DNA from 4 places in the Micromonospora sp. BQ11 genome. Region 2 is predicted to be linked to each of the others. Evidence: riboswitches for the same ligand, from Rfam matches in the RefSeq annotation. Region 2 holds a riboswitch; each other region holds the start of a gene.
What was found. A riboswitch is a leader RNA that binds a small molecule or an ion and turns the genes downstream of it on or off. The one in region 2 is predicted to bind cyclic di-AMP.
Positions count from the first base shown of each region.

Region 1 (7,325 bases), on a different contig from region 2:
CGCGGCCTCCGCGCCGGTCGCCGCCCGCACGACCTCCTCCGGTACGTCGAGACCCCGCTCCCGCAGCAGGCGGAGCCGGCCGACCACCACCTCACGGCCCTCGACCGACCCGGTCACGCCCAGGCCCTCGACGTTGGCGAAGCCGGTCACCGCCGGCAACGTGCCGGCCTCCGCCGCACCGGCCGCGACGGCCTGGGCGATCGGGTGCTCGGACGCGGACTCCAGCGCCCCGGCCAGCCGGAGCAGCTCGGCCCGGTCACCGCCGGCCGCCGGCCGCACGTCCACCAGAGTCATCCGGCCGGTGGTGACGGTGCCGGTCTTGTCCAGCACCACGGTGTCCACCCGCTTGGTGGACTCCAGCACCTCCGGCCCCTTGATCAGGACGCCGAGCTGGGCGCCCCGACCGGTGCCGACCAGCAGAGCGGTCGGCGTGGCCAGACCGAGGGCACACGGGCAGGCGATGATCAGCACCGCCACGGCGGCGGTGAACGCGGCGGTCGCGCCCGCCCCCGTACCGAGCCACCAGCCCAGCGTCCCCACCGCGAGGGCGATCACGATCGGTACGAAGACGCCCGAGATCCGGTCGGCGAGCCGCTGCACGGCCGCCTTGCCGGTCTGCGCCGCCTCGACCAGCCGTGCCATCTGCGCGAGCTGGGTGTCCCCGCCGATGCGGGTGGCGGTGACCACCAGCCGGCCGCCGGCGTTCACCGTCGCGCCGACCACGGTGTCGCCCGGGCCGACCTCCACCGGCACCGACTCGCCGGTCAGCATGCTGACGTCCACCGCCGAGCTGCCCTCGGCCACCACCCCGTCGGTGGCGATCTTCTCGCCGGGGCGGACCACGAACCGGTCCCCCACCGCGAGCTGGTCGACCGGGATCCGGGTCTCGGTGTCGCCGCGCAGGACCGCCACGTCCTTGGCACCCAACTCCAGCAGGGCACGCAGGGCCGCCCCGGCGGTCCGCTTCGACCGCGCCTCGAACCAGCGGCCGGCGAGGATGAACACCGTCACCCCGGCCGCCGCCTCCAGGTAGATGTTGCCGGCGCCGTCACCCCGGGCAATGTCCAGGCTGAACGGGTGGGTCATCCCCGGCACGCCGGCCGTGCCGAGGAACAGCGCCCAGAGCGACCAGCCGAACGCCGCCAGGGTGCCCAGCGACACCAGCGTGTCCATCGTCGCCGCGCCGTGCCGCAGGTTGATCCAGGCGGCCCGGTGGAAGGGCAGCCCGCCGTAGACCACGACCGGGGCGGCCAGGGTCAGCGACAGCCACTGCCAGTACTCGAACTGCCAGGCCGGCACCATCGCCAGCACGATCACCGGCAGGGTCAGGGCCGCCGAGACCCACAGCCGCGTACGCAGGCCACGCAGCTCGTCGACCGGCTCGCCGGTCGACTCCGCACCGGCGGCGGCGGGCGGCGGCGGGAGAACGGCGGTGTAGCCGGTCTTCTCCACCGTGGCGATCAGGTCGGCCGGGGTGATCTCGTCGGCGTACCGGACGGTGGCCTTCTCGGTGGCGTAGTTGACCGTGGCGGTCACCCCGTCCATCCGGTTCAGCTTCTTCTCGATCCGGGCCGCGCAGGAGGCGCAGGTCATGCCGCCGATCGACAGCTCGACCAGGTTCGGGGCCACCGGTAGTGACCCGCGTGTCGTCGTCATCGCGCGCTCCCGTCAGTCGTGTCCGTGGCCGGGGGTGCCGTGGTCGGCGCCCGGGCTCGGAGTGGGCGGCGCCGGCACGGCCGGGGTGCTCGTGGCCGCCGGGGCGCTCGTCGCCGACGGGGTGCCCGCGGTGACGGTGAACTCGGCGGTGCGCACCCGACCCCCGTGCTGGAAGTCCAGGTAGAGCCGGTACGTGCCGGCCGACGGCACCTCGGCGAAGAAGGTCACCTCCGGGCCGGGCCGGGTCCGCCCGTCACCGGGCGTCCCGTCCGGGTGCACGTGCAGGTACGCCAGGTCACCCCGCCGCAACGCCACCAGGTGCCCGTACGCACCGAGGTAGGGCTCCAGGTCGGTGACCGGCGCGCCGTTCCGGCTCACCGCGAGGGTCAGCTCGGAGGTGCGGCCGGGCTGGAGCGCGCCGCTCAGGGTGACGGTGTAGCCGTCGACCGTGGTGCTGGTGGCCGGGGCGGGCAGTGGCCGCTCGACCAGCGCCCCGGGGACGGTCACGTCGGCGCCCAGGGTCAACGCCTCCCCGCCGGTCGGGGTGAAGTCGGCGAACGCCCGCCACACCCCCGGCCCGGCCAGGGGGGAGTCGACGCGCCAGGTGCCGTCGGGAGCCATCTCGGGGTGCACGTGGCGGAAGCCGGACAGGTCCCGGCGGGCCACGATCAGGTGCATGCGCTTGTCGTGCGCGACGTCGTACGCGGTCACCGGCCGCCCGTCGGGGCCGGTGACCCGGAAGGCGAACTCCCCGCTCGGGGCGCCCACCGGCTCGAAGGTGTAGCCGCGGTCGGAGACGAGCAACCCGCCCGGCAGGTGAGCGTCGTCCGCCGCACCGCCGCTGTCGCCGTGGCTGTCGTCGCCATGACCGCTGTCGCCGTCGTGGTCGGCTTCGGCGGCGGGGGCGACGGGGCCGGCGACCTGACCGACCCCGTACGCCGTGCCGAACACCGCCGCGAGACCGAGAGCGAAGCCGCTCAGCTTGATCGCCGTGTTCATCGTGCTACCTCGGTTTCTCCGGGTCGGATGGACCCGTCACGCACCGGCGAGGTCGTACCCGGCCTCGTCGACGGCGGCGCGCACGGTGTCGGTGTCCAACGGGGCTTCACTCGTGACGGTGACCTGGCCGGTGGCCAGTTCGACCTGGACGTCGGTGACGCCGGGGATGGCGCCCACCTCGCTGCTGACCGCGTTGACACAGTGCCCGCAGGTCATGCCCGTGACCTGGTACGTGCTGGTGACCATCGGAAGTCTCCTCTCGCCGCTGCCCATCATACCCCTCAGGGGTATCAACACCGAGAACGTACCATACCCCCGAGGGGTACGGTAGACTCGTCGCCATGACCACACCGACGCCCGCCCCGGTCCGGGGCTACACCGCGACGAAGGACCAGCTGCTCGCACGGCTGCGCCGGGTGGAGGGTCAGGTCCGCGGGATCGAGAAGATGGTGGACGAGGACCGCTACTGCATCGACGTCCTCACCCAGATCTCGGCGATCCAGGCCGCCCTCGACAAGGTCGCCCTCGGCCTGCTCGACGGGCACGCCCGGCACTGCATGCACGAGGGCGCAGCGGAGGGCCGGGCCGACGAGATGGCCACCGAGATGATGGCCGCCGTCGGCCGCCTCATGAAGCGCGGCTGACCCTCCCCGCTCCCCGCTCCCCGCTCGCAACTTCGCGGAAAGTGTGGCCATCCGACGCGGGATGGACGCACTTTCCCCGAAGCTGCACGGCCCCGAGGGCGGCGGCCGGCGAGGGCTGGTGCCGCCCGGCGGGCCGGTTCCGCTCAGAGCCGGTCGAGGATCTTGCGCATCGTGGCGATCTCCGCCTGCTGGGACGTGATGATCTGCTGCGCGAGGTCCTTGGCGCGCGCGTCGGCGCCCTCGGACAGCTCGGTCTGGGCCATCGTCACCGCCCCATCGTGGTGGGCGATCATCATGGTCAGGAACTGTCGGTCGAACTCGCGGCCGGATGCGGCCGCCAGCCCCGACATGTCAGCCTCGGACATCATCCCGGGCATGCCGTGGCCCATGTGCGGCATCTCGGCCCCGGGCGACGGCACCGGCCGACCCCACTCGGCCAGCCAGCCGCTCATGGTGGCGATCTCCGGCCCCTGCGCACCTTTGATCTGCCCGGCGAGCCGCTTGACCTCCGGGTCGCCGGCCCGGGCGGTGGCCAGGTCGGCCATCTCCACGGCCTGCCGGTGGTGCGGAATCATCATCTGGGCGAACATGACGTCCGCGTCGTCGACGGTCGCCGCGCTCGCGCCCGACGAGGGGGCGGCGGGCATGCCGTGGTTCCCGCCGGACGAGTGGTCAGCGCCGCCGCAGGCGGTCAGCACGACGGCGGCGGTGACGGTGACGCCGGCCAGGACGGCACGGCGCGCGATGGTACGAGGGTTCACGGTTGCACCTTTCGGGAGCCGCCAGGTCCACCGCCCGGCCGTCACGGTTGCCGTCGTCCGCACACGCCCACGCTAGCGTGCCGACCGGCCGACGGGGGCCGGTGTTAAGCGGGGGCCCTTCCTCTACCGCAGGCGTTAACGGGGGGCCCTTCCTTACGTGCGACGGCCGACACCGGGCCTTGCGACCGGTGTCGGGAGGTGGCGGTGGCTACCATTCGGCCGATGGCTCTCCGGCTCACGGAACTCTGAACCGACCGGCTCGCCGGCACGTACCCGTCTGAGGATTCGTTGGGAGACACGCAATGGGCGCCGACCACACCCGTCCCGCTCCGTCCACCCCACCCGGGGTGCGGCGGATCCTCGTCGCGACGGTGGTCCCCCTCTTCGTCGCCACCCTGGTCGCCGCCCTGGTGCTCTGGCCCCGCAACGCCCCCGAGACGGACCAGGGCACCGAGCCACCCCGCTACCACGGCACCGTGACGAGAGTCGTCAGCGAAGCCTGCCCGCCGCGACCCGACACCCCGGAGGGGTCGCCGGGCGCCGCGGACGGACCGTGCGGCCGGGTGACCGTGCGCGTCGACGAGGGGCCGGACGCCGGGCAGCAGGTCGAGACGCCGATCCCGGCCGGGCCGGGCGCACCGACCGTCGAGGCGGGCGACGAGATCATCCTGGTGGAGCTGATCGACCCGGCCGACCCGACGGCCAGCGCCTACAACATCGCGGAGCATCAGCGCGGCGCACCGTTGGTCTGGCTCGTGGCCCTCTTCGCCGCCGCCATCGTCGCGTTCGGGCGGTGGCGCGGGCTGGCCGCGCTCGCCGGCCTCGCGGCGAGCTTCGCCATCCTGCTCACCTTCGTGCTGCCCGGGATCAGCGCCGGGCAGTCGCCGCTGCTGGTCGCGGTCGTCGGCGCCGCGTTGATCATGTTCGTGGTGCTCTATCTGACCCACGGGGTGACCGCGCAGACGTCCGTGGCGGTGCTCGGGACACTCGGCAGCCTGGTGCTGACCGGCGTTCTCGGCACCCTCGCCACCGCGGCCGCCCACCTGACCGGGTACGGCAGCGAGGACGCCACGACGCTGTCGATGTACCAGGCCGACGTCGACCTGCACGGGCTGCTGCTGGCCGGCATCATCATCGGCTCGCTCGGCGTGCTCGACGACGTCACGGTCACCCAGGCCGCCACCGTCACCGAATTGGCGCACGCCAACCCCGGGCTGAGCCGGTTGCAGCTCTACCGGGCGGCGACCCGGGTCGGCCGCGCACACATCGCCTCCACGGTGAACACGATCGTGCTGGCGTACGCGGGCGCCTCCCTGCCCGTGCTGCTCCTGCTCACCGCCGACTCGCGGGCGGTGACCCAGATCCTCACCAGCGAGTTCCTGGCCCAGGAGATCGTCCGGAGCGCGGTCGCCACCCTGGGCCTGATCGCCGCGGTGCCGCTCACCACCGCGCTGGCGGCCGTGGTCACCACGGCCGGCCGACGGGGCGGTACGGCCACCGCCGGCGACGCACCCGCCGAACCGCCGATCCCCCGCGCGGCGGTACGGGCGGAGGCGCTGGAGGCGCTCAGCGCCCCCCGCGCGACGGACACCGCGCCCGCCACCCCCGGCAGGTGGCCCGACCGAGGAAGGAGCACGGACACCGCATGGTGAAACTGCGTAGCGTGATCACGCGGACCCACCCGCCTGATAGTCGCGTCACTGGTCATCGGCTTTGGCTTCGAAATAGCTCGTTTAGTCGGCTTCCGGACGTAGATCCCCAGGACGACTGTCGGGTAACCTCGCTGCCGGTCACCGCCGAAGGCGCGCAGCGGCGCCTGCGGTGCCGCCGCCCAATCGCCGCGAGGCGAACCGGGGACCCAGGTACCTGGGGTGAATCCGCGCACGCGGTAGGGGCCACTTCCGTCCCGAACCCGTCAGCTAACCCGGTCGGCGGTCGACGGAAGGGAACATTGTGACGGCACCCCTACGCCGCTGGTCGACACCTGTGGTGGCCGTGCTCGCCGCGCTGGCCGTGTTCGCCGGGCCCCTCCCGGCGTCCGCCGCACCGACACCCCCGAAGCCCTCGGGCCACGACGCCCAGCCGACGTTGCTCAACGACGTCATCGAGACGAAGAACCGTGAGTTCGTGAAGGCCCAGGCGGCCCTGAGGAAGTCGGAGAAGCGCCAGCTGGAGCTGCAGCAGGAGTTCAAGCGGGTCCAGCGCGAGCTGGACGCGCTCGCGCCGCAGGTCAACGAGATCGCCGCCCAGTCGTACCGGACCGGGCGGATCGGCGCCGTGTCCATGCTGCTGGGGGCCCAGACCCCCGACTCCTTCGTGCAGCGCGCGGGCGCCCTGGACGAGCTGAACATGGTCAACGCCAAGCAGCTCGCCGAGGTCAACGCGGTCAAGGCCCGGGTGGAACAGGCGAAGCTGGCGCTCGACACCGAAGTCCGGGCGCAGCAGCGCCTGACCAACGACCTCAACCGGGACCGGGTCGCGGCCGAGAAGGCCCTCGACCTGGTCGGCGGCAACGGCCTGACCGGCGGCCTGGTCAACGCCACCTCACCCGTCGCGAAGATCGCACCGGGCCGGACGGGGGACGGCGACTGGCGGCCCGAGTCGTGCAGCGAGAACGACCCCACCACCTCCGGCTGCGTCACTCCCCGGACGCTGCACATGTACAAGGAGGTCAAGCGGGCCGGCTTCACCCGGTTCGTCGGCTGCCACCGGTCGGGTGGGCCGTACGAGCATCCCAAGGGCCGCGCCTGCGACTGGTCGCTCCAGAACAGCGGCTTCAGCCCCTGGCACAACACCGACACCCGGAAGTACGGCAACAACCTGACCGCCTTCCTGGTCCGCAACGCCGACCGGCTCGGCATCTACTACGTGATCTGGAACCGGCAGATCTGGTTCCCGGCGACCGGCTGGAAGTCGTACAGCGGTCCCTCGAACCACACCGACCACGTCCACGTGTCGCTGCTCTGACGACCACCGGACAGCACGAGAGGGCCGCCCCCGGTCGGGGGCGCCCCTCTCGTCGTAGCGGTCAGGCGGCGGTCGCGGCGGCCGGCACGTCGACCGACGCGGCCGGTGGGCCGTCCGCCGACATTTCAGCCACCGTGCGGACCTCGCCGGCGGTGAGCCGGTACGACATGCCGACCACCGCGCAGCGGCCGGCGTCGACCTCGGCGGCGAGCGCGTCGGAGCTGGCCAGCATCGCCTCGACGGTCTGCGCGATGTGGATGTCGATGATCCCGTCGAGGTCGGACACGCCCACGGCCTC
Region 1 is NZ_JBQHDB010000007.1:80,534-87,858, forward strand. It holds gene ACTMSW_RS16690 (heavy metal translocating P-type ATPase) at 1-1,656, opposite strand, end outside; gene ACTMSW_RS16695 (hypothetical protein) at 1,669-2,655, opposite strand; gene ACTMSW_RS16700 (heavy-metal-associated domain-containing protein) at 2,692-2,901, opposite strand; gene ACTMSW_RS16705 (metal-sensitive transcriptional regulator) at 2,997-3,299, shown strand; gene ACTMSW_RS16710 (DUF305 domain-containing protein) at 3,443-4,060, opposite strand; gene ACTMSW_RS16715 (YibE/F family protein) at 4,363-5,712, shown strand; cyclic di-AMP (ydaO/yuaA leader) riboswitch at 5,879-6,009, shown strand; gene ACTMSW_RS16720 (coiled-coil domain-containing protein) at 6,014-7,027, shown strand; gene ACTMSW_RS16725 (carbonic anhydrase) at 7,089-7,325, opposite strand, start outside.
Region 1: it holds a riboswitch for cyclic di-AMP, as region 2 does, so the genes downstream of both, ACTMSW_RS16720 (coiled-coil domain-containing protein) here and ACTMSW_RS06225 (coiled-coil domain-containing protein) in region 2, are expected to answer to the same signal.

Region 2 (7,325 bases):
CCACGTCGGTGCCGGCCTGGGCCGCCTCGCCCGGCTCCTCCAACGAGGTCCGCACGAAGCCGTGCCCGGCCTCGGCCACCGTCATCTGCACCTGACCGAAGCTGGCCAGGGTGCCCCGACGCACGCCGCGCAGGCGCCCGTGCGGAAGGTCGGGGGAGTTCACGTTCAGCACGCTCCCGGCCGGTCCGGCGGTCAGCCGGGGCAGCAGGTCCAGGGCGACCCGGGCGGCGGTGGACCAGTGCCGTTCGGCGTCGCGTACGCGGGCGGCGGCGGCCACCGCGGCACCACCACTGACCGCCGTGGCCTCGCCGGCGGTGAGCACGTCCAGGGAGACGGCCAATGCGCGGCAGCCGTTCGCCGCGGCGGTGAACGCGGCGCCGACGGTGCCGGAGTGCAGCACCGCGCGGCCGGCGTTCGCGCCGCGGTTGATGCCGGAAAGGACCACCGTCGGCGGCGGTCCGAACGCGCCGTGCACCGCGATGAGCGCGATGAAACCGGGGGAGCCTCCCACCCCGTACGCGGGCACGCCCTCCAACTCGGGCAGCGGGTGCTCGCGGACCACCACGTGCCCGTCGCGCTCGACGGCGGTCATCGCGGCGCTGGTGCCGCTCGCCTCCTCCAGCGGTGCGGCGACCACCACGTCCAGGCCCCGGTCGACGGCGGCGCGGGCGAGGGCCTGGATGCCCGGCGCGGCGATCCCGTCGTCGTTGGTGACCAGCACCCGGAGGCTCATCGGTCGGCCGCCCGATCGGCCAGCTCCTCCGGCGTGGTCCGCTCCTGGGGCCGGCTGCCCGCCGGGGTCAGACGCACCCGGTCGACGAGTCCGGTGATCGAGTCGAGCCGCCCGGTGCCGAGGCCGTGCCGCGTCACGTTCAACGCCCCGGCCGCCGCGCCGGTCCGGATCGCGGTGCGGACGTCGCCGCCCCGGGCCACGACGGCGGCGACCCCGGCGGTCATCGAGTCGCCCGCGCCGCGCGGGTCGGCGGCCTGCAACCGGGGCATCTGCACCTCGAAGACCTCACCGTCGACCAGGGCCAGGGCGGGCTTGTCGGCCCGGCTCACCACGACGTTCTGGGCACCGGTGTCGTGCAGGTCGTAGATCGCACGGACGAGTTCCTCCTCGTCCTCCCCGGCGGCCCGACCGTCGGCGATCAGCTCCTCGTGGCTGACCTTGAGGAAGAAGACCCCGCTGTCCAGGACTGCGGTCAGGTGCTCGCCGGACAGGTCGACCACCACCCGGCCGCCGTTGGCGCCGAGGTCGGCGGCGAAACGCTGGTACAGCTCGGCGGGGACCAGCCCCGGCTCGTTCGGTCCGCTGAGCACGCTGACCGGGGCGCGCAGACCCTCGCCGAGCGCGAGGTTGTAGAGCTCGTCCAGCTCGTGCCGGCTCAACGGCTGACCGGGCACGTCCACCACCTCCCGCCGCGAGCCGTCGCGGCGGTCGTGCACGTATCCGCCGCTGCCCGTCTCGCGGACCACCACCTTGAGGTCGGCGCCCTCGCTGACCAGCAGGGGCTCCAGCACCTGACCGATCTCGCCACCGAGGGCGGTGCAGAGGACCACGTCCACGCCGAGTGAGATGATCATGCGGGCCTGCCACACGCCCTGCCCGCCGGGGTGCAGGTGCAGCTCCGGGTTGTCGCTGGGCTGGTCGACGGTCACCGTCAGCCGGGGTGTCGGCGCGAAGACCATCACGTGCCCGCTCATCGCTCGTGCCCGCTCATCGCTCGTACCCGCTCATCGGTCCCGCCCTCCGCAGCCTGGATGCCTTCCGTGATTCCCCACGAGCTGACCGTAGCCAGAACGGCCGGCGAACGTCGGTGGTCCGGCGGGTGGCGGGCGGAGCGTTGCCAGCGCTGCCGTCGTGGGCGAGGATCGGGCGACGAGACGACGGTGGGAGACGGCGTGCCGAGGCGTGATTCCTTCACCTACACCGTCCAGGCCCGCTGCACGCCGGCCGAGGCCGTGGCGCTGCTGGCCGACCCGCGACGACAGGCCGACCTGCATCCGCTGATCGTCCGGGTCCGCAAGGTCCGGACCCGGCCGGGTGCCCTGGCCAGCTACGCGATCACCGACCGGCTCGCCGTCGGGCCCCTGCGTCTCCCGCTCACCTACCGCGCCGACCTCCTGGTCGCCGACCCGGACGAGGTGGTCACGGTGGCCCGGCAGCGGCCCGCGACGACGGTACGCAACCACACGCGGCTGCGGGCCGAGCCGGACGGCGTGCTGCGGATCGACGTGGAGATCGTCCTCACCGCTCCGGCGCCGTTGTTCGGCTACGCCTTCGCGCAGGCGCGCGCCGCGCACCTGGCCCTGGCCAGCCGGCTGGGCGCCGCCCTCGACCCGGGCCCGTCGTCGACCTGACCGGCCCGTCGGGTGCCCACGACCGTCGTCAGCGGCCGGCCGGCGCCGCGGCCCCCGGCCGCCGCCCACCGGTGCGGTCCGCGCGCCGCAGGCGACCCCATGGTTTGTACGTCGAGAGCACCGTCGCCACCAGCATCAGCGTGCTGGACACCGCCGGGGCGACGACCAGGTCGATCCGTTCGGCGTGCGGCAGGGCGGCACCGACCGCGCCGGCGTGCCGCAGTCTCGGCGTGAGGAGCAGCAGCACCAGCGTGGCGAGGACGGTGGTGAGCACCAGCTTCACCGCCACCCAGCGGTGTCGCAGCAGTCCCCACGGTGTGAGCAGCGCGCTGGTTACACCGATCACCCACACGAGCACGCCGAGCGGCGCGAAGAGCAGCGTGGCGACCAGCGCGGCGACCGGGTAGACGGTGTCCGGGTCGGCGCCGCGCAGCACGGCGACGCCGAGGGTGAGCAGCACCAGGTCGGCGCCGAGCCAGCCGACCGAGCTGACCACGTGCAGCGTGAGCAGGGCCTTGCGGGCCGGCGGTGCGAGTCGGGTCATGTCAGGAGATGCTGCCGGTCCCGCGGTGGCCCGTCGTGGGCCCGGCGACGACACCCTGCGTACGTCGGCCGACGTACGCGACGGCCCCCGGTGAGCCGCCGTGAGGCGTCCACCGGGGGCCGAGGGTGCCGGTCAGTAGACCGACAGGTGCACGTGGTTGGTGTGGTCGCTGGACGGGTCGCCGTTGGCGCCGCTGTACGACTTCCACCCGCTGCTGGGCAGCCAGATCTGGCGGTACCAGATCACGTAGAGCACGGCGAGCCGGTCGGAGTTGTCGACGAAGAACGCCGCCAGGTTGTTGCCGTACGTCCGGTCCCCGCCGGTGGCGTCACCGCCGAAGCCGCTTTTCTGCGCGGCGAAGTCACAGGCGCGGCCCTTCGGGTGCTCACCCGACCCGCCGGGCCGGTAACAGGAGACGTACCGGGTGAAGCCGGCCGCCTTGGCCTGGTTGAGCGCGTGCAGGGTGCGTGGCGTGATGCAGCCGTTCGCCGGGGTCGGGTCGTTCACGCTGCACGACTCGGACGGCCAGGAGCCGTCGGAGTTGCGCGGCGCCGGCTTTGCCCTCGTGCTGGCGGTGCGGCTGCCGCTGCCGCTGCCACTGCTGCTCGGTGGGTCGGACGCCCGCTCGTTCGCCACCGTGAGGGCCTTCTCCGCCTGCTGCTTGCGCTTGGCCATCACCGTCGTCTGCTTGGTCTGCTCGCGGATCTCGACCTCCACGGCCAACTTGGCCTGGGCGGCCTTGTCGCGGGCCTCCTGGAGCTGGCGCAGCGCCCGGTCCTCGTTGGCGGCGACCTGGTCCAGCGCGGCGGCGCGGTCCATGAAGCCCTCCGGTGAGCTGCTGTTCAGCAGGGCGGAAGCGGAGCCGAGGCGACCGGTGCGGTAGGCGAGACCGGCGATCTCCCCGACCTGCCGGCTCCGCTCGGCCAACTCGGTCTCGGTCCTCTTCACCTCGACGGCGAGCTGCTGTTGCCGCTTGACCGAGGTGTCCAGGGCCCGTTTGGCGTCGAGGTAACCCTTGCTGGCCGCTTCGAGCTGAGCTCGCAGAGCGGGGGTGCCGCCCTCCTCGTCCTGCCCGGGGGCGGCGAGAGCGGTGGTCGGGACAGCGGCGGCGCCGGCGGGGACCGGTGTGCCGCCGAGGGCGACGGCGAGCGTCGCGGCGATCAGGGCCGCCGTCCGGGCGGCGCGTCGTCGTACGGGTGTGGGCATGCAGATGTCCTTCCGTCAGCCGCCGACCGGGTTAGCTGACGGGTTCGGGACGGAAGATCCCTACCGCTGACGCGGATGCACCCCAGGAACATGGTTCCCCGGTTCGCCGTGGCAGGCGATTAGGCGGCGGCCACCGCCGGCACCGGTGGGTGCCGCCTGGCGGAGGCCGGATCAGAGCCTACCGGTGCTGGTGGGACGCGTGCAGCGGTGGTGACGCATGGTGCACACGCCCTTACCGACAAAACCGGCATAAGCACACTTTACACACTCTGATTTAAGGAGATGCTCAACACCACTCGACTGTCCCGCAGGTCCCGGGAGTCGCGCCGGGCTCGATCTGCAACGTGGCGTGGTCGATGCGGAAGTCCTCCCGCAGCGCCGTCCGGGCCGCCGTCAGCACGGCGCCGACCTCGGCGTCCGGGGCCATGGTGAGGTGCGCCGAGGCCACGTCCATGCCCGAGGTGAGAGTCCAGACGTGGAGGTCGTGCACCTCCGCGACGCCGGGCACGGCGGCCAGTCGGTCGTGCACGGCGGTCACCTGGAGGTGCTCCGGGGCCGCCTGGACCAGGATCCGCAGCGCGGACCGCCCCAGCCGCCACGTGCGGGGCAGGATGAACACACCGATCGCGACCGCGACCAGGGGATCGGCCCACCACCAGTCGGTGACGGAGATCAGCAGGGCCGCCCCGATCACCCCGAGCGAGCCCAGCAGGTCGCCGAGGACCTCCAGGTACGCCCCCTGGAGGTTGATGTTCTCCTTGGCGCCGGGGCGCAGCAGGCCGAAGGCGACGAGGTTCGCCAGCAGGCCGAGCACGGCCACCACCAGCATCGGGCCGGTGGAGACCTCCGGAGGGTCACCGAACCGGCGTACCGCCTCGACCACCACGTAGACCGCCACGCCGGAGAGCAGCACGGCGTTGGCCAGGGCGGCCAGCACCTCCAGCCGGTACAGCCCGAAGGTGCGCTGCGGGTCGGAGGTGCTCCGCCGGGTGGCGGTGATCGCGGCCAGGGCCATGCCGATGCCGAGCACGTCGGTGAACATGTGCCCGGCGTCGCTGAGCAGGGCCAGCGAGCCGGTACGGAGGGCCGTCACGGCCTCGACCGCCATCAGCGCGAAGAGCAGCGCGAAAGCGGCCCAGAGCCGCCCTCGGTGGCGGTGTGCGGCGTTAGCGACCGAACCGTGGTGGTGGTCGTGCCCTGCGCCCACGCGGAAACCTCCGTCGCAGTCCGGACCCACGTCAAATCTATGCTCACATCGCAATGTGTGCAACTGAAGTCGGTCTGGTGGACGTCCGGGGTCAGCCCGTCGGTTCGACGGTGGTCAGCCGCTGGGTGGCCCGCGACAGGGCGACGTAGAGGGTCCGTACACCCGAGCCCGGATCGGCCCGGATCTCGCCCGGCGCGACCAGCACGACCCCGTCGTACTCCATGCCCTTGGCCTCCAGGCTGGTCACCACCTGAAGCCGCGGGACTCCCAGGCCGCCCAGCCAGCCCGCGACCTGGTCGCGGCGCGGCACCGGCGTGATCACACCGACGGTGCCCTCCACCTCCGCGAGCAGGGCGGTGGCCGCCTCGACGACGGTGGTCTCCAGCTCCGAGGCCGGCACCACCAGCTGCACCGGTTCCACCCCGGTCGACCGCACCGCGGTCGGCAGCGGCAGGTCGGGGTAGAGCCGGCGGATCTCCGCCGCCGCGACCGCGAAGATCTCCGCCGAGTTCCGGTAGTTGGTGGTGAGGGTGAACTGGTGCCGGCGCCGCCGGCCCAGCGCCTGGTCCCGCGCCCGGGCCAGCTCCTGCGGGTCCCCGGTCCAGGCGGTCTGCGCCGGGTCACCGACCACCGTCCACGACGCCAGCCGCCCCCGGCGGCCGATCATCCGCCACTGCATCGGCGACACGTCCTGCGACTCGTCGACCACGACGTGCGCGTACTCGCGGTAGTCCTCCGGCCGTTGCCGGGCCGCCTCGCGGGCGGCCCGCTGCCGGTCGGCGAAGGTGCTCAGCTCGCGCACCCCGCCGGCGAGCTGGAACGGGTCCCGCTTCGCGCGGGCCGGCTTCATCGGCTTGCCGAGCAGCTCGTCCAGCTCGTCCAGCAGGGCGATGTCCGCGATCGTCAGACCCTCGGTGCCCAGCGACCGGTACGCGTCGCCCAGCAACCGGATCTCCCGACCGGAGAGGATCCCACCGGCGTACCGGCGCAGCCGGTCCGGGTGGGCCAGCCAGCCGAGCACGTGGCGAGGGTGCAGGCGCGGCCACCACGCCTTCAGGAACTCCCGGAACTCGGGCCGCTCGGCGATCTCGCCCTCGAAGGCGCGCTGCTCGGGCAGCCGGCCGATGGCCAACCGGCGGGCCTGCGCCCACAGCGCCGCGAACACGCCGTCGAAGCCGGCCCGGCGCACCTCGTTGCGACGGGCACCCCGGTGCAGCACCCGCTCCCGGATCCCGTCCAGCTCCCGCCGGTCCAGCCGGAGCAGTTCACCCCGGTACAGCAGCCGCAACTCGGCCGGGCCGTCCGGCACCGCGTCCCGGGCCGCCCGCTCCAGGACCCGCCGCATCCGCAGCGAGCCCTTCACCGCCGCCACCTCCGGCGGGTCGGTGCGGGTGGCCCGCATCCCCGGAAACAGCGTGCCGAGCGAGTGCAGGGTGGCGGTGTCCTCGCCCAGCGACGGCAGCACCGAGGCGATGTACTCCACGAAGACCGTCGACGGACCGACCACCAGGATGCCGCCGCCGGCGTACCGGCTGCGCTCGGAGTAGAGCAGGTACGCGGCGCGGTGCAGGGCCACCGCGGTCTTGCCGGTGCCGGGGCCGCCGGAGACGATCGTCACACCGGAGCCGGGGGAGCGGATCGCCTCGTCCTGCTCCCGCTGGATCGTCGCGACGATGTCGCGCATGCCGCGCCCGGTCGCCTTCGACAGGGTCGCCAGCAGCGCACCGTCGCCGACCACCGTCATCTCGGCCGGCGCGGCCTCCGGGTCGAGCAAATCGTCCTCGATGCGGGTGACCCGCTCGCCGGACGACTGGATCATGCGCCGCCGGACCACGCCCAGCGGCTCGGCCGGAGTGGCCTGGTAGAAGGCGGCGGCGGCCGGAGCCCGCCAGTCGACCACCAGCGTCGCCGCATCCTCGTCCCGGATGCCCAGCCGCCCGACGTGCAGCACCTGACGGTCACGCAGGTCGAGCCGGCCGAAGACCAGACCCTCGTACTCGGCGT
Region 2 is NZ_JBQHDB010000002.1:478,830-486,154, reverse strand. It holds gene surE (5'/3'-nucleotidase SurE) at 1-733, opposite strand, end outside; gene ACTMSW_RS06240 (1-phosphofructokinase family hexose kinase) at 730-1,707, opposite strand; gene ACTMSW_RS06235 (SRPBCC family protein) at 1,906-2,364, shown strand; gene ACTMSW_RS06230 (DUF2269 domain-containing protein) at 2,393-2,908, opposite strand; gene ACTMSW_RS06225 (coiled-coil domain-containing protein) at 3,041-4,114, opposite strand; cyclic di-AMP (ydaO/yuaA leader) riboswitch at 4,119-4,250, opposite strand; gene ACTMSW_RS06220 (cation diffusion facilitator family transporter) at 4,401-5,321, opposite strand; gene ACTMSW_RS06215 (HelD family protein) at 5,413-7,325, opposite strand, start outside.

Region 3 (7,325 bases), on a different contig from region 2:
GCCGGCGCGGTCGACGTCCGCCCGCGACCGCCGGCCGGCACTGTCCACGTCGACGCCTGCCCGCGCGCCGTTCACCGTGCGACTCGGCGGTGCGCCACCGATGTCGACGGCGGAAGCGGGCTGCGTGCCGGGCGCCGGTCCGGCGGCTCGGCGTACCGCGGGGGTGTCGCCCGGATCGGCCGGCGGGGTGAGGGCCGCCGGCGGTCGGACCACGGCGGTGGCCCGGGCGGGGTCCTCCGACCCGCGGACCGTGCCCCCCTCGGTGGGCGGGCCGTCGGCGTGCGGCTGCGGTGACCGTTCGCGGGCACGGTGCAGGACGGCCCGTACCCGGGCGATCAGCTCCGCGGTGGCGAAGGGCTTGATCACGTAGTCGTCGGCGCCCAGGTCCAGGCCCGCGATGCTGGCGTCGCCGCCGGCGCGGGCGGAGAGCACCACGATCGGCAGGGTCCGGGTCGACGGCTCGTCGCGCAGCCGGCGGACCAGCTCGAAGCCGTCGACGTCGGGCATCATCACGTCGGTCAGAACCAGGTCCGGCGGGTCCCGGTGGATGGCGGCGAGGGCGGCCTGCCCGTCGCCGACGGTCTCCACCTGCCAGCCCTGGCCGGTGAGCAGGCGGACCAGGTACGCGCGCATGTCGGCGTTGTCGTCGGCGACCAGGATCCGTGCCCCGCGCGCCGCGTACGCGGAAGCAGCCGCCGACGCGGACGCCGCGTCGGTCAACCAGCCGGTCGCCTCCTGGACGGCGGCTCGGGCGGTCAGACCCCGGTCCGGAACGTCGGTCGCCGGCGGCGCGTCCCGGCCGACCGTCGCCCAGGGCAGCGCCACGGTGAACGTGGCCCCCGTCCCCACGCGGCTCTCCACCCGTACGTCCCCGCCCTCCAGGCGGGCCAGTTCCCGGACCAGGGCCAGGCCGATGCCGGTGCCCTCGTGACTGCGGGAGCGGGCGCCCTGCACCCGGTGGAACCGCTCGAACAGGCGGGGCAGATCCTCCGGGGCGATGCCGATGCCGGTGTCGGCGACGATCAGCCGCACCTCCTCGTCATCGGCCTCCACGGCGACCCGGATCGCGCCGACGAACGTGTACTTCAGGGCGTTGGACAGCAGGTTCGTGACGATGCGTTCCCAGCCGACCGGATCGACGCCGACCGGGCGGGGCAGCGGCGGGCAGACCACCTCCAGCCGCAGACCGGCCCGCTCGATGGCGGCCCGGAAGACGCTGGCCAACTCGGCGGTGAGGCCCGCCAGGTCGATCTCGCGGGCGTCGCTGCGCGCCTGGCCGGCCTCCAGGCTGGAAAACGTGAGCAGGCTGTTGACCAACGTCAACAGCCGCGTGGCGTTGCGCCACGCCGTGTCCACCCGCTCCCGCTGGGTGGCCGGCAGCGGATGCTCCGGATCGTTGAGGGCGTCGGCCAGCGGACCGAGCATGAGGGTCAGCGGGGTACGGAACTCGTGGCTGACGTTGGTGAAGAAGCTCGTCTTCACGCGGTCCAGCTCGGCCAGCGCCTCGGCGCGCCGCCGCTCCTCCTCGTACGCGGACGCGTTGCGGACCGCGACCGCCACCTGCTGCGCGAGCAGGTGGAAGAAGGACCGGTACGCCTCGTCCAGTCCCCGGCTCGGGCTGACCCCGACGAGCAGCACCCCCAGCGGTTGGTCCGCCTCGGCGGACGGCAGGGGAAGAGCCAGCGCCGAAGCGACCGGGTCCTCCCACGGGCCGCCGGTCAGGGCGAGTCGGTCGCCGACACCGGTGACCTCGGTGACCGTGCCCGCCGCGCCTTCCCCCAGGCCCCAGTCCCGCCCGTCGCCAGCCGGCACGCTCTCCGGAAGCGCCGCGGCCACCAGGTCACCGCCGACGCACGCCGCCCGCCGGAGCAGGCTGCCGTCGCGCAGGTAGATCGCGGCGAACGGGACGTCCAGCGGGTACCCGCCGATGGCCCGGGCCAGCCGGTGGCAGGTGCCGGCCACGTCCACGGTGCGCCCGTCCCCGCCGACCGTCAGGTCCCGCAGCAGCCGCAGCCGGCGCTCGCCGACCACCTGCTCGGTCACCTCGCTGCACACGGTGAGCACCCCGACCGTACGGCCATCGTCGTCGCGGGCCGGCGCGTGCGAGACGCTGAAGTACGCCTCCTCGCGGTAGCCGGAGCGGTCGAGCAGCAGCTGGAGGGCCGGCACCCAGCTGGCCACCCCGGTCGCCATCGCGTCGTGGATGAGCGGGGCCAGCACGTCCCAACCCTCGGCCAGGGTGACCCGCACGTCGTCGCCGAGCGCGCCGGGGTGCTTGTCCCCGATCAGTGCCGAGTAGGCGTCGTTGTAGAGCTGGGTGAACTCCGGCCCCCACAGCAGCAGCATGGGGTAGCGGGACGACAGCACCATCCGCACGGCGGCGCGCAGGCTCTGCGGCCAGCCCTCGACCGCGCCGAGGGGCGTCAGGGACCAGTCGAGCCGGGCCATCAGCCGCCCGGTGTCCCCACCACCGACGAAGAGGTCACCCACCCGTTGCGTCACCCTCGACCGAGTCCCATCGCAGCCCCGTTCCGGGGCCGACCACCCCTTGCTGGCGTTAGCTGCCCCATCCTGGCACCTGCGGACGCTCGCGCATCCGTCGCCACCCCGGAGGTGATCTGTACCCCCGGGCATCCGCATCCACACCTGTGGCCCCGCCACAGGTGGCGGCCAAGGGGGGCGGGCGATCACAGGTACGGGTGGGGCGCAAGTTGGCGGCTCGTGCTCCCGTGCGTGGCGGTGAGGAAGTTCACGAGAAGTGGGCAATCGGCGCGAAGCGCTCCTAACGTCGAGCGGGTTCGCGACGCGAACTCCACGGTCGGTAACGCCTAATCCTGCCGCCGGCCGTCGGTACCCGTCACCAGGCATGGAGCGGGGGACCCACACGTTCCTCGGTGCACGTCACCTCGGGGTGAAGCCGCCTCGGCGGCCGGGCTCCTCGGCCCGAACCCGACAGCTGACCTCGCAGGCGTGGAGGACACATCGATGACATCTGACTACCAGCCCCGGCACCGTCGCACCGCCCGTCGTACCGCTCTCGGCACGCTCGCCGTCGGCGCCGTGACCGGCGCGGTGGCGATCTTCGGCCCGGCCGCACCGGCGCAGGCCGCGAGCGTCAACTGGGACGCGATCGCCGAGTGCGAGTCCAGCGGCAACTGGAGCATCAACACCGGCAACGGCTACTACGGCGGCCTCCAGTTCGCCCAGGGCACCTGGGAGGGCTACGGCGGCCTGAAGTACGCCAAGCGGGCCGACCTGGCCAGCCGCGGCGAGCAGATCGCGGTCGCCGAGCGGGTGCTCGACGGCCAGGGCATCGGCGCGTGGCCGACCTGCGGCAAGCGGGGCGGCTCCACCAAGGCGTACACGCCGAAGAAGGCCGAGCGGTCCTCGGAGTCGGGCACGACGAAGCGCGACTCCGGCACGACGAAGCGCGACTCGGGCAACGACCGCTCGACGCGGAACACCACACCGTCGAGCAGCGGCGAGAGCCACGTGGTCGAGCCGGGCGACACCCTCGCCAAGATCGCCACCTCGCACGACGTCGACGGCGGCTGGCGGGCGCTGTACGAGCGCAACGAGCGCGTCGTCGGCGACGACCCCGGGCTGATCTTCCCGGGTCAGCGGCTCAGCCTCTGACGCGTACCCTCCTCGACGACGCCCGGCCGGCACCACCGGCCGGGCGTCGTCGCATCGCCGTCCGCGACGGCTCGTATCCTTTCCGCGAACCTTCTCGTGGTCGTCGAGCATGAAAGGACACGGTGTGAGCAACCGGGCCGAGACGTTGGAGTTCCAGGCCGAGGCACGTCAGCTGCTCCAGCTGATGGTCCACTCGATCTACTCGAACAAGGACGTCTTCCTGCGCGAGCTGATCTCGAACGCCTCCGACGCCTTGGACAAGGTGCGGCTGGCGTCCCTGGTGGACAAGGACCTCGACGTCGACACCACCGACCTGCACATCGCCATCGAGGTGGACCGGGACGCGCGGACCCTCACCGTCCGGGACAACGGCATCGGGATGTCGCGGGACGAGGTGGTCCAGGTGATCGGCACGATCGCCAAGTCGGGCACCGCGGAGCTGCTGCGGACGCTGCGCGAGTCCTCCGACGCGGGTACGTCGCAGGAGCTGATCGGTCAGTTCGGAGTCGGGTTCTACGCGGCGTTCATGGTGGCCGACCGGGTCGAGCTGGTCACCCGGCGGGCGGGGGAGAGCGGCGGTACCCGCTGGGAGTCGACCGGCGAGGGCACCTACACCGTCGAGGGCATCGAGGACGCGCCGCAGGGCACCTCGGTCACCCTGCACCTGAAACCGGTCGACACCGAGGACAACCTGCACGACTACACCGCCGAGTGGACCCTGCGGGAGATCGTCAAGCGGTACTCCGACTTCATCGCCTGGCCGATCCGGATGAGCGTGGAGCGCCCCGGCGCCGACGGCGACGCCCCGACCGTCGAGGTGCAGACCCTCAACTCGATGAAGGCGCTCTGGGCCCGGCCCCGCGACGAGGTCGACGAGGCCGAGTACCACGAGTTCTACCGGCACGTCAGCCACGACTGGGCCGACCCCCTCGAGGTCGTGCACATGCGGGGCGAGGGCACCTTCGAGTACGAGGCGCTGCTCTTCCTGCCGTCCCACGCGCCGCTGGACCTGTTCTCCCCGCAGGGCCGCCGAGGGGTGCAGCTCTACGTCAAGCGCGTCTTCATCATGGACGACTGCGAAGCGCTGATGCCGAACTACCTGCGCTTCGTCAAGGGCGTGGTCGACGCGCACGACCTGTCGCTGAACATCTCCCGGGAGATCCTCCAGCAGGACCGGCAGATCCAGGTCGTCCGCCGTCGGCTGGTGAAGAAGGTGCTCGCCACCGTCCGCGACCTGAAGACGAAGCAGCCGGAGAAGTACCGGACCTTCTGGACCGAGTTCGGCCCCGCCGTCAAGGAGGGCCTGATCGACGACACGGAGAACCGGGACGTCCTCCTGGAGATCCTGTCGGTCGCCTCGACCCACGACCCGGCCGAGCCCACCGACCTCGCCGGGTACGTCGGCCGGATGAAGGACGGCCAGACGGACATCTACTACGCCACCGGCGAGTCCCGGACGACCATCGAGAACTCGCCGCACATGGAGGCGTTCCGGGCCAAGGGCTACGAGGTGCTGCTGCTCACCGACCCGGTCGACGAGGTGTGGGTCGAGCGGGTCGGCCAGTACGACGGGAAGACGCTGCGGTCGATCGCCAAGGGTCAGGTGGACCTCGACACCGAGGAGGAGAAGGCCGAGGCGGAGGCCGAGCGGGAGCGGCAGCGCACCGAGTACGCCGACCTGCTCACCTGGATGGGCGGGGTCCTCGCCGACGCGGTCAAGGAGGTCCGGCTGTCGTCGCGGCTGACCACCTCCCCGGCCTGCGTCGTCGGCGACGCCCACGACATCACCCCGACGCTGGAGAAGATGTACCGGGCGATGGGGCACGAGGTGCCGTCGGTCAAGCGGATCCTCGAACTCAACCCGGGGCACCCGCTCGTCACCGGCCTGCGCAAGGCCCGCGAGCAGGGCGGCACCGAGGAGTCGCTGAAGGAGACCGCGGAGCTGCTGTACGGCATCGCGCTGCTCGCCGAGGGCGGGGAACTGGCCGACCCGTCCCGGTTCACCCGGATCCTCGCCGACCGGCTCGCCCGTACCCTCTAGACCCGCGCAGGGGGAGGCCGCCGCCCGGCGACCTCCCCCTGCCCGCCGGTCCGATGCCTACCAGAGCACGCCCGGCGCGGGGATCTCGGTCCCGGCGGCGAAGAAGTCGTGCCACTTCACTCCGCTGCCCAGGAACGACGAGCCGGTGGACCGGGCCACGAACGCGTCGGCCGCCGGGCCGCGCGTGAACACCACCAGGTCGTCGCGGCCGTCGCCGGTGACGTCCCCGGCGCCCGGAACCTCGCCGCCGTACGCGAACGAGTCGTGCCATTTCACCGCCGTGCCGACGAACGACGAGCCGGTGGAGAGGGCGACGTACACGTCTCCGGTGCCACCCCGGGTGAAGGTGGCGATGTCGTCGCGGTTGTCGCCGTTGAAGTCGCCGACGGTCGGGATCTCCGAACCCACGGCGAAGAAGTCGTGCCACTTCACCGCCGTGCCGACGAACGACGTGCCGGTGGAGAGGGCGACGTACACGTCGGCGGTGCCGCTGCGGGTGAAGGTGGCGATGTCGTCGCGGTTGTCGCCGTTGAAGTCGCCGACCAGGGGGATCTCCCAGCCGACGGCGAAGAGGTCGTGCCACTTGACGGCGGTCCCCACGAAGGACGAGCCGGTGGAGCGGGCGACGTAGACGTCGGCGGCCGCACCGCGGGTGAACGTGGCGATGTCGTCGCGGTTGTCGCCGTTGAAGTCGCCGACCACGGGGATCTCCCAGCCGAAGGCGAAGGCGTCGTGCCACTTCACCGCCGTGCCGACGAAGGACGAGCCGGTGGAGAGGGCGACGTACACGTCGCCGGCGCCGCCCCGGGTGAAGGTGGCGATGTCGTCGCGGTTGTCACCGTTGAAGTCGCCGACGAGCGGAACCTCGTTGCCGAACGCGAAGGCGTCGTGCCACTTGACCGCCGTGCCCGCGAAGGACGAGCCGGTGGACAGCGCGACGTACACGTCCCCGCTGCCGCCCCGGGTGAAGGTGGCGACGTCCACGCGCCCGTCGCCGTTGAAGTCACCTTGGCCGCTGCCGAAACCGTCGTTGCCCGAGAACAGCATCCGGTTCGGCGTCTCCGGCCGGGCGTCGGTGATGACGCCGGTCGTCGCCTGGTTGACGATCGTGGCGGCCACCTGCGCGGGCGTGCTCGACGGGCTGCGCTGGAGGATCGTGGCGGCCGTGCCCGCCACGTGCGGGGACGCCATCGAGGTGCCGGAGAACACCGCCGTGGCCGTGTCGCTGGCGATGCCCGCGGACGTGATGCCCGCCCCGGGGGCGAACAGGTCCACGCAGCGGCCGAAGTTGGAGGTGCCGGAGCGGGCGTCGGCCGAGGTCGCGTTCGCCACCGTGACGGCGGCCGGTACGCGGGCCGGCGAGAAGCCGCAGGCGTCGGCGTTGTCGTTGCCGGCCGCCACGACGACGGGGATGCCGGCGGCGACCGCCCGGTTCACCGCCGCGTCCGCCGCGGTGTTGCCCCCGCCACCGAGGCTCGCGTTGATGACCGCCGGTCGTGCGCCGTTGGCGATCACCCAGTCGACGCCGGACACGAACCAGGACCACTGGCCGCTGTTGGCGCAGTTCAACACCCGGACGGCGTGCACCCGGACGGCCTTGGCCACCCCGTGGGCGGTGCCGCCGACCGTGCCGGCGACGTGGGTGCCG
Region 3 is NZ_JBQHDB010000020.1:86,519-93,843, reverse strand. It holds gene ACTMSW_RS29955 (ATP-binding protein) at 1-2,490, opposite strand, end outside; cyclic di-AMP (ydaO/yuaA leader) riboswitch at 2,816-2,986, shown strand; gene ACTMSW_RS29950 (transglycosylase family protein) at 2,986-3,636, shown strand; gene htpG (molecular chaperone HtpG) at 3,761-5,677, shown strand; gene ACTMSW_RS29940 (S8 family serine peptidase) at 5,735-7,325, opposite strand, start outside.
Region 3: it holds a riboswitch for cyclic di-AMP, as region 2 does, so the genes downstream of both, ACTMSW_RS29950 (transglycosylase family protein) here and ACTMSW_RS06225 (coiled-coil domain-containing protein) in region 2, are expected to answer to the same signal.

Region 4 (7,325 bases), on a different contig from region 2:
CCGGCAGCGGCGGTGACCAGCCGTGCCCGGCGAGGTCCGGCGCCAGCCAGCGCCCCGCCCACCGGCGCTCCAGCAGCGGCGCCGACGGCAGCCACACCTCCCCCGTCGCGCCCATGCCGTGCAGCAGCAGCAGGACGGGGCGCCCGTCCCGGTCACCCGAGTCATCGACCATGCGCGCAGTCTGCCACCGGCCGGACCCGCCGGGCGAGAGCCGCGACGCGGGTACGACAACGGGCGCCGACCCCTCCTGCGGAGGTCGACGCCCGTCGCGGAGCGTGTCGGTCAGGCGGAGTAGCCGCGGGTGGCGGCCCAGTTCGCCAGGTCGATGGTGGTCATCCAGTACGCGGGGACGGCCGGATCGGCGGAGTCGGCGATCCGCACCAGACGCCCGTCGTCGGAGTAGCCCACCACCGCGATGTAGTGGCCGCCGGGGAACGAGTGCCAGCCGCCCTCGGTGTCCGTGGCGGTGCCCGCCACGTTGACCACGACGCCACGGCCGTCGGTGACGGCGGCGACCACGTCGGCCTGGAGCCGGTCCATCTGCGCCGGGGTGGCCGCGCCGCCCGGGATCATCCGGCTGCGGTACGGGTCGCCCTTGACCACGGCGTTGAGGACGCGGGTGGTGTCCTCGACCGAGTCGGTGCCGAACTGGTCGGTGCCGAGCGGGCCGGCGAGCTGGTCCTGGCTGCGGGCGATGCCGGCGGCGCTCAGGGCGTTCCGGACCGCGGCCGGACCGCAGTTGAAGAAGGTGGTCTGCGCCTGGTAGTCGTACTCCAGGATCTTGCGCTTCGGCGCCTTGGGCGGCTCCGGCCTGCGGGTCAGGTCCGGGTCCGCGGCGGCGGTGCTGGTGGCGGCGCGCGGCGACGCGGGGGCGGCGCCGGACGGGGTGGCGCTGGACGGGGCCGCGGCGGCGCGGGCCTCGCCGCGCGACGCGACGGTGGTGTCGCCGCGCAGCTCCGCCACGCCGGCCGGGGTCCGTGCGGCGGCCGGGGCGTCGTCGCCGCCGGTGATCAGGGGACCGCCGGAGGCGAGGACGAGCGCGGCGGCCGACGCGGCGGCCACCTGGTACGGGCGCTCGGCGGCCAGTCGACGGAGCTGTCGCTTGAGGTGGTGCTTCACATGTTCCTCCACGGTCTCGGGGGGCGAGCGGCACACCGGGTCCCCGCCGCGCGGGACAGCGACGGGCCCTCCGCGCGGACGACGTCGGCGCGGTGGTGGACCACTACTGGGGAGAGCGCCCGGACTACCGGGCAGCGCGGTGGGTCAGCTCGCGGCCACCGGCCGAGCGAGCACGGGTACCGCGGCGCCGTGGAGACGGCGGAACAACCAGGGGGTGGGTGCGTGCTGCACGAGTGCAACTCCTTCCGGTGCCGCCTACCGGGTTAGCTGACGGATTCGGGCGGGAAGTACGCCCTACCGCGGGCCGTGGGCCTGCGGATTCACCCCAACGTGCACTGGGTCCCCGGTTCGTGATCATCACGATTGAGCGGGTCGGCGCGGCGTCGCTCCTTGCGATCGGGTACCGCACCGGACGAGGCGACACTACTGGCCGGCCATCGGCCTGCCAACCCGCTCCCACCTGCGTAAACCTGGCCCGCGGCAGCAATTTTGCAGGCAGTTAACCACTGACGGTATTCAATGGGACGGCGATCGCAGAAACGCCCTCGGGGAGGACATCGGGACACACCTGGATGATGGTGCCCGAACCATCGGGAGCAATCGACCACGGTGCGGCGGGTGCCCCTTTCCGCAATCATGTGACCGGGCTCACGGAATTAACGGAGCAGTACCGCCCGAAAGCGGGGCGGACAGGCCGGTACTCAGCCCACCCGGGCCGGCCGCCACCGGGCGGCAGCCACCCGGCGTGGGACCGCCGCCGCCTCCCGGGCGGTCGGAACCCGACCCGGACGCAGCCGGGCCGCCGCCGCGTACGCCTCGGCGGCGAGGGCCCGCGCCGCCTCCGCGGCCACCTCGGCGTTGCGCCACGCGGCCTGTTCCCGCTCGGCGGCGGCCCGGTACGCGGCGAGCTTCCCGTCCCGTACCGCCCGGGCCAGCACCACCTCCTGCTCCACCGGGTGCCGACGCGGGTTCCAGCCGTGCCGGCGGCCGAAGACGTCACTGAGCTGGCGGGCGGACAGGTCACCGCGCCAGTGGGCGGCCATCGCGGTCTGGTGCAGCCAGCGCTCCCGGGTCGCGTACTCGGTCGGGGTGCGGGGCGTACGGGGGCTGGGCAACGCCCTGGTGCCGACGAACCGGCGGGCGGCGGTCTCCGCCTCGTCGTACGCCGCCCAGGTGCGGTCCACCTCCTCCTGCGCGGTCAGCCACGCCTGGCGGCGCCGTCGGGCGGTCTGCGCGGCCCCCGCCGCGGCCACCGCCACCTCGTCCGCGTACCGGCGCAGGTCCGCCAGGTCCTCGACGGGCGGTGCGGGCGGGTCGTCGGTGGGCCGTTCGCGCTCGGGACGGGCGACGAGCACGGTGAGCACGGTCAGGGCGAGAACGAGCAGCACCGACCAGATGACGGTGGCGCGGGGCACGTCGAGGAGGAACTCGTTCAGGACGATGGCCATGGCCGGCAACCTCACTCGGGAAGCGAAAGCGACGTCGGGTGCGCCGTGCGGGCTCACCCGGGTGCGGGGACGCCGGGGGCTCGGGACGCGCGGTGGGGAGCTTCGGGAAGGCGGTGCGGGCGTACGCCCGGACGGGTCAGGCCACCGGCGGGGCGCGGGACCCGAGGGCGGCCGGGACCCGGCCGACGGGCGCTCGCAGGACGGTGTCCGGCACGACCCGGTCGGCGGACGCGGCTGCCTCGGCGGCGACCGGCGATGCCGCCGGCCGGAGCCACGACGCGCCGTCGCCCGGCGCCCCGGCGAGCGCCGTGATGGTGGTCGAGGCGGCGCGCGCGTCCGGCGCGACGTCGACCGTCGGGCCGGGCAGCGCGCCCGAGGCGGCGGGGGCGACGGCCGAGGCGGCCATGACAGGTGCCGTCGCGAGGGCGGGCGCGGCGACGCCCAGGGTGAGGCCGCCGGTCAGGGCGAGGCCGGCCACCAGCCGAGACGCCCAGCGCGTCACCCACCACAACGGACAGGTGAGCGCGACCGGAAGCACGACGTCACGCTACCCCCGACCCCGTCGGTCCGCACTGCCGGCGGGCGTGTCGACGCCCATCCTTCACCCGCGATCCACCAGGGTGGACACCGCTAGAGGCGGTCGCCGTGATGCGCGTACACCCGGGGCGTCTCCTCGTCCCCGGCCCGGGCCGACGGGACGGACCGCGCCGGCGTCGGCGCCGCCGACGGACCCGGCACGGCACCGTCCTCCCGGTCCCCCGCGGGCGCGGGCGCCGCGCGGCGGCGCGGCCCGAGCAGGCGCGTCATCGGCGTCTCCACGAAGCGGTGCAGCAGCCCGGCGAGGACCAGGTTGACCAGTCCGAAGCCCACCACCACCGCCGGGCCCCACCACCCGGTCAGGCCGACACCATGGTGACCGGTGAGGCGCAGCACGGTGACCATGACGAAGACGTGCACCAGGTAGAAGGCGAACGACACCTCACCGAGCCACACCATGGGCCGGCTGCGCCACGGCGTCCGCCGACCGCGGACGTCCGCGTCCGCGGCGGCGGTGATGACCAGGATGTACGCGACCGACAGCAGTCCCGCCCACAGCTCGGCGCGGATCCACTCCCCCGCGACGAACCAGGTGGCCACGAAGACGACGGTGGCCACGCCCAGCCCCGGCCCCCGCCACCGGCCGCGTCGCATCAGCTCGGCGGCGGCCACGCCCATCCAGAACTCCAGCGACCGCACCGGCGGGAAGACCTGCGTGAACCACCAGCGGCTCTCCTCCGGCACCAGCTGCTGCGCCGGCCAGAGCGCGACGATCAGCAGCGGTACGGCGACGACCACCGCCCACAGCACACCCGGACGCGTCCGTTGGATCAGCGGCAGGGCGAACGGCAGGCACGCGTAGAAGAACAGCTCGCAGGAGAGCGACCAGCTCACGTTGTTGACGCTGTAGAAGATGCCCGGCGTGGGATCCCACGCCTGGACGAGCAGGAGGTTCTCCACCACGGCGCGGGGGTTCACCGGGTCGGCCATCGCGTACCCGACCAGGAGCACCACCGCGAACATCACCAGGTGGTTCGGGTAGATCTTGGCCAGCCGGCGACGCAGGAACGTCCGCTTCGCCTCGCCCGGTCGGGCCGACCACACCAGCACGAATCCACTGAGGATGAAGAAGAACTGCACACCCGACAGGCCCAGGGTGAACAGCCGGTCGACGACCGCCTTGTAGGCCGGCTCCGCCACGATCCCCATCGTGCCGGCGTGGAAACCGAACACGAGCATCGCGGCGATCCACCGCAACCCGGTCAGCGACGGCAGGCGACCCGCCCCGCCGGAGGCGCGGGTGCCGCCGGACGCGACCTGGTCGGCGACGGGTGCCGCCGTCACGCGGACCGGCCCACGGTCGTCGGGAACACCAGCACGGCGGCAACTCCTTCACGCTTCGCGTCACCGGCCGTGCCCGCGGGTCGGGGCTCGTGGCCGGAGGCCGACCGCGACCTTACCCGGCGGGCCGTTATCGTACGGGTGTTCGACGGTGGGGTACGATCGGGGCGTGGCGGACGTCGCGTACCAGCCCTCGATGCTGGATCTCGCCGAGGAGGGCCCCGCCCTGGGGCCGCTCACCGGTCACGTCACCCGGCACCAGCTCGGCCGAGGCGCCTGGGTCGACCACCTGCCCGGCTGGGTCCGCGGCTCCGACCACGTCCTCGACGTCCTCCTGGGCGACGTGCCATGGCGTGCCGAGCGCCGCCGGATGTACGACTCGGACGTCGACGTCCCCCGACTGCTCTGCTGGTACGGCGCCGGCCGGTCGCTGCCCCACCCCGTCTTGACCACGGCCCGCGACACGCTCACCCGGCACTACGCCGAGGAGTTGGGCGAGCCCTTCGTCACCGCCGGCATGTGCCTCTACCGCACCGGCCGCGACAGCGTCGCCTGGCACGGCGACACCCAGGGCCGCTCGGCGCACACGGACACGATGGTCGCCATCGTCTCCTTCGGCTCTCCCCGCCCACTCCTGCTGCGCCCGCGCGGCGGCGGCGCCCCGAGCCTGCGGTTCCCCCTCGGGCACGGCGACCTCGTCGTGATGGGCGGGTCCTGCCAGCGCACCTGGGAACACGCCATCCCGAAGACCGCCCGCCCGGTCGGCCCCCGGGTCAGCGTCCAGTTCCGCCCCGCCGGCGTGGCCTGACCCGCCCCGCGCCCTCACGCCCGCGCCTCCGCGCCCTGCGCCGCCCACGCCCACGCCCCACGACTTCATTGAAGTCGGGGCATCTCTGCCACCGGGACACCCCGACTTCACGGAAGGCGAGTGGATCAACCCCGGCGGGCGCTGCGCAACCCCGCGCGGCACAACCCCGCGCCGCCCCGACCGGCAGAGCGGCGCGGGTCAGAGGAGGCCGGCCAGTTTGTAGAGGACGAGCGAGCCGGCGACGGCCACGTTGAGGCTGTGGCCGGCCCCGACCATGGGGATCTCCACGGCCGCGTCCAGGCTGTCGAGCGCCTCCGGCGGGATGCCGCCCTGCTCGTGCCCGAGGACGACCACGGTCCGCCCCCGGGCGGCGGGCAGGTCACCGAGCCGGATCGCCTCGTCGGCCAGTTCGACGCCGAGGATGCGACTGCCGGCGGCCCGTTCGACGGCCAGCCAGCGCAGCGGTGAGCCGACCCGGTGCACGCAGCCCGGCCGGCGCAGCGTGTTGCCCCGGGCCACGGCCTCGTCGACCCAGCGGAACGGCGGCACCGCGAGGCAGGCGCCGACGGCATCGCAGGTGCGCAGGAGCGTACCGAGGTTCGCGCCGTGCATCGGCCAGAGCGGGGCCGCCACCAGGTGGCCCCAGCAGCGGTGCGGGCGGGTACGGCGGGCGGCCCGCAGCTCACGGGACGGTCGGACCCGGATGGCCGCGGTCATGCCGCGACGGCGACTCCGCCGCGGAAGGAGAAGACGAGGAACATGCGAGGTGTGCTTCGCGGCGCACACGAGCCATCGACGATGACAGAGCCCGCCCATTGTAGGCCGGCGGGACCCGCGGACGGCAGCACGCCGGCGGGCCCTGTCGGGCAGCGGGTCAGGGACGCTCGACCTGGTGGCCGATCACCGTCGGGCCGAGCATGACGGCGAAGCCGGAACCGTCGCGGCGCGGGTCCGCCGCCGGCAGCTCCACCGGATCGCCGTTCGCGGTGGCACCGACCGGGCGCGGACCGACCCACGCCGCGACCACGTCGGTCTCACCCTTGAGGAACCGCTGGGCGCGTACGCCGCCGGTCGCCCGGCCCTTCGCCGGGTACGCCACGAAGGGCGTCACCTTGACGGTGGCGCCGGTGGAGGTGACCACCATCGGGTCGCCGTGCGTGGGGTCGTCGGTGCGGACAGCGCCGAAGAACACCACCCGTGCGCCGGCCGGCACGGTGACGCCGGCCATGCCACCGCCCTTGAGGCCCTGCGGGCGTACCAGCGTGGCCGGGAACCGCAGCAGGGACGCCTCGGAGGTGACGAAGGTCAGCGACTCGGCGCCGTCGGTCAGCCAGGTCGCTCCGACCACCTCGTCGCCCTCGCGCAGGCCGATCACCTCGAACTCGTCGGACCGCACCGGCCAGTCCGGCGCGCACACCTTGACCACGCCCAGCCGGGTGCCCAGCGCCAGGCCCGGGGACCCGTCGGCCGACGACCCGAGCGGCGCCAGGCCGACCACCGTCTCCCCCGGCTCCAGCGGCACCAGCTCCGCGGCGGACATCCCGCCCCGCAGCGACACCGTGCCGGCCTGCTCGGGCAGCACCGGCAGGGGCAGGACGTCGACCTTGAACGCCCGGCCGGCGCTGGTGACCACGAGCACCCGGCCCCGGGCGGTCGAGTGCACGACGGCGCGTACCGCGTCGTGCTTGACCCGACCCTGCCGGCGGCGCCCCTCGGCGGTCTCCTCCGACTCCGCCGCGGTCCGGGCGACCAGCCCGGTCGCGGACAGGATCACCTGGCAGGGGTCGTCGGCGACCTCCAGCGGGCCCGCCGGTACGGAGGCGGCGAGGACCTCCTTGAGATCACCGTCGACCAGGTGGGTGCGGCGCGGGGTGCCGAACTGCTTGACGACGGCGGCCAGCTCGTCGGAGACGACCTTCCTGAGCACCTTCTCGTCGTCGAGGATCGTCGACAGCTCGGCGATCTCGGCGCGGAGCTTCTCCTGCTCGGCTTCCAGCTCGATCCGGTCGTACTTGGTGAGCCGGCGCAGCGGAGTGTCCAGGATGTAGGTGGCCTGGATCTCGGAGAGCGTG
Region 4 is NZ_JBQHDB010000017.1:10,070-17,394, reverse strand. It holds gene ACTMSW_RS27505 (alpha/beta fold hydrolase) at 1-172, opposite strand, end outside; gene ACTMSW_RS27500 (C39 family peptidase) at 283-1,131, opposite strand; cyclic di-AMP (ydaO/yuaA leader) riboswitch at 1,357-1,499, opposite strand; gene ACTMSW_RS27495 (hypothetical protein) at 1,821-2,567, opposite strand; gene ACTMSW_RS27490 (hypothetical protein) at 2,704-3,105, opposite strand; gene ACTMSW_RS27485 (acyltransferase family protein) at 3,198-4,448, opposite strand; gene ACTMSW_RS27480 (alpha-ketoglutarate-dependent dioxygenase AlkB) at 4,642-5,253, shown strand; gene ACTMSW_RS27475 (TrmH family RNA methyltransferase) at 5,452-5,970, opposite strand; gene ACTMSW_RS27470 (DNA gyrase/topoisomerase IV subunit A) at 6,128-7,325, opposite strand, start outside.
Region 4: it holds a riboswitch for cyclic di-AMP, as region 2 does, so the genes downstream of both, ACTMSW_RS27500 (C39 family peptidase) here and ACTMSW_RS06225 (coiled-coil domain-containing protein) in region 2, are expected to answer to the same signal.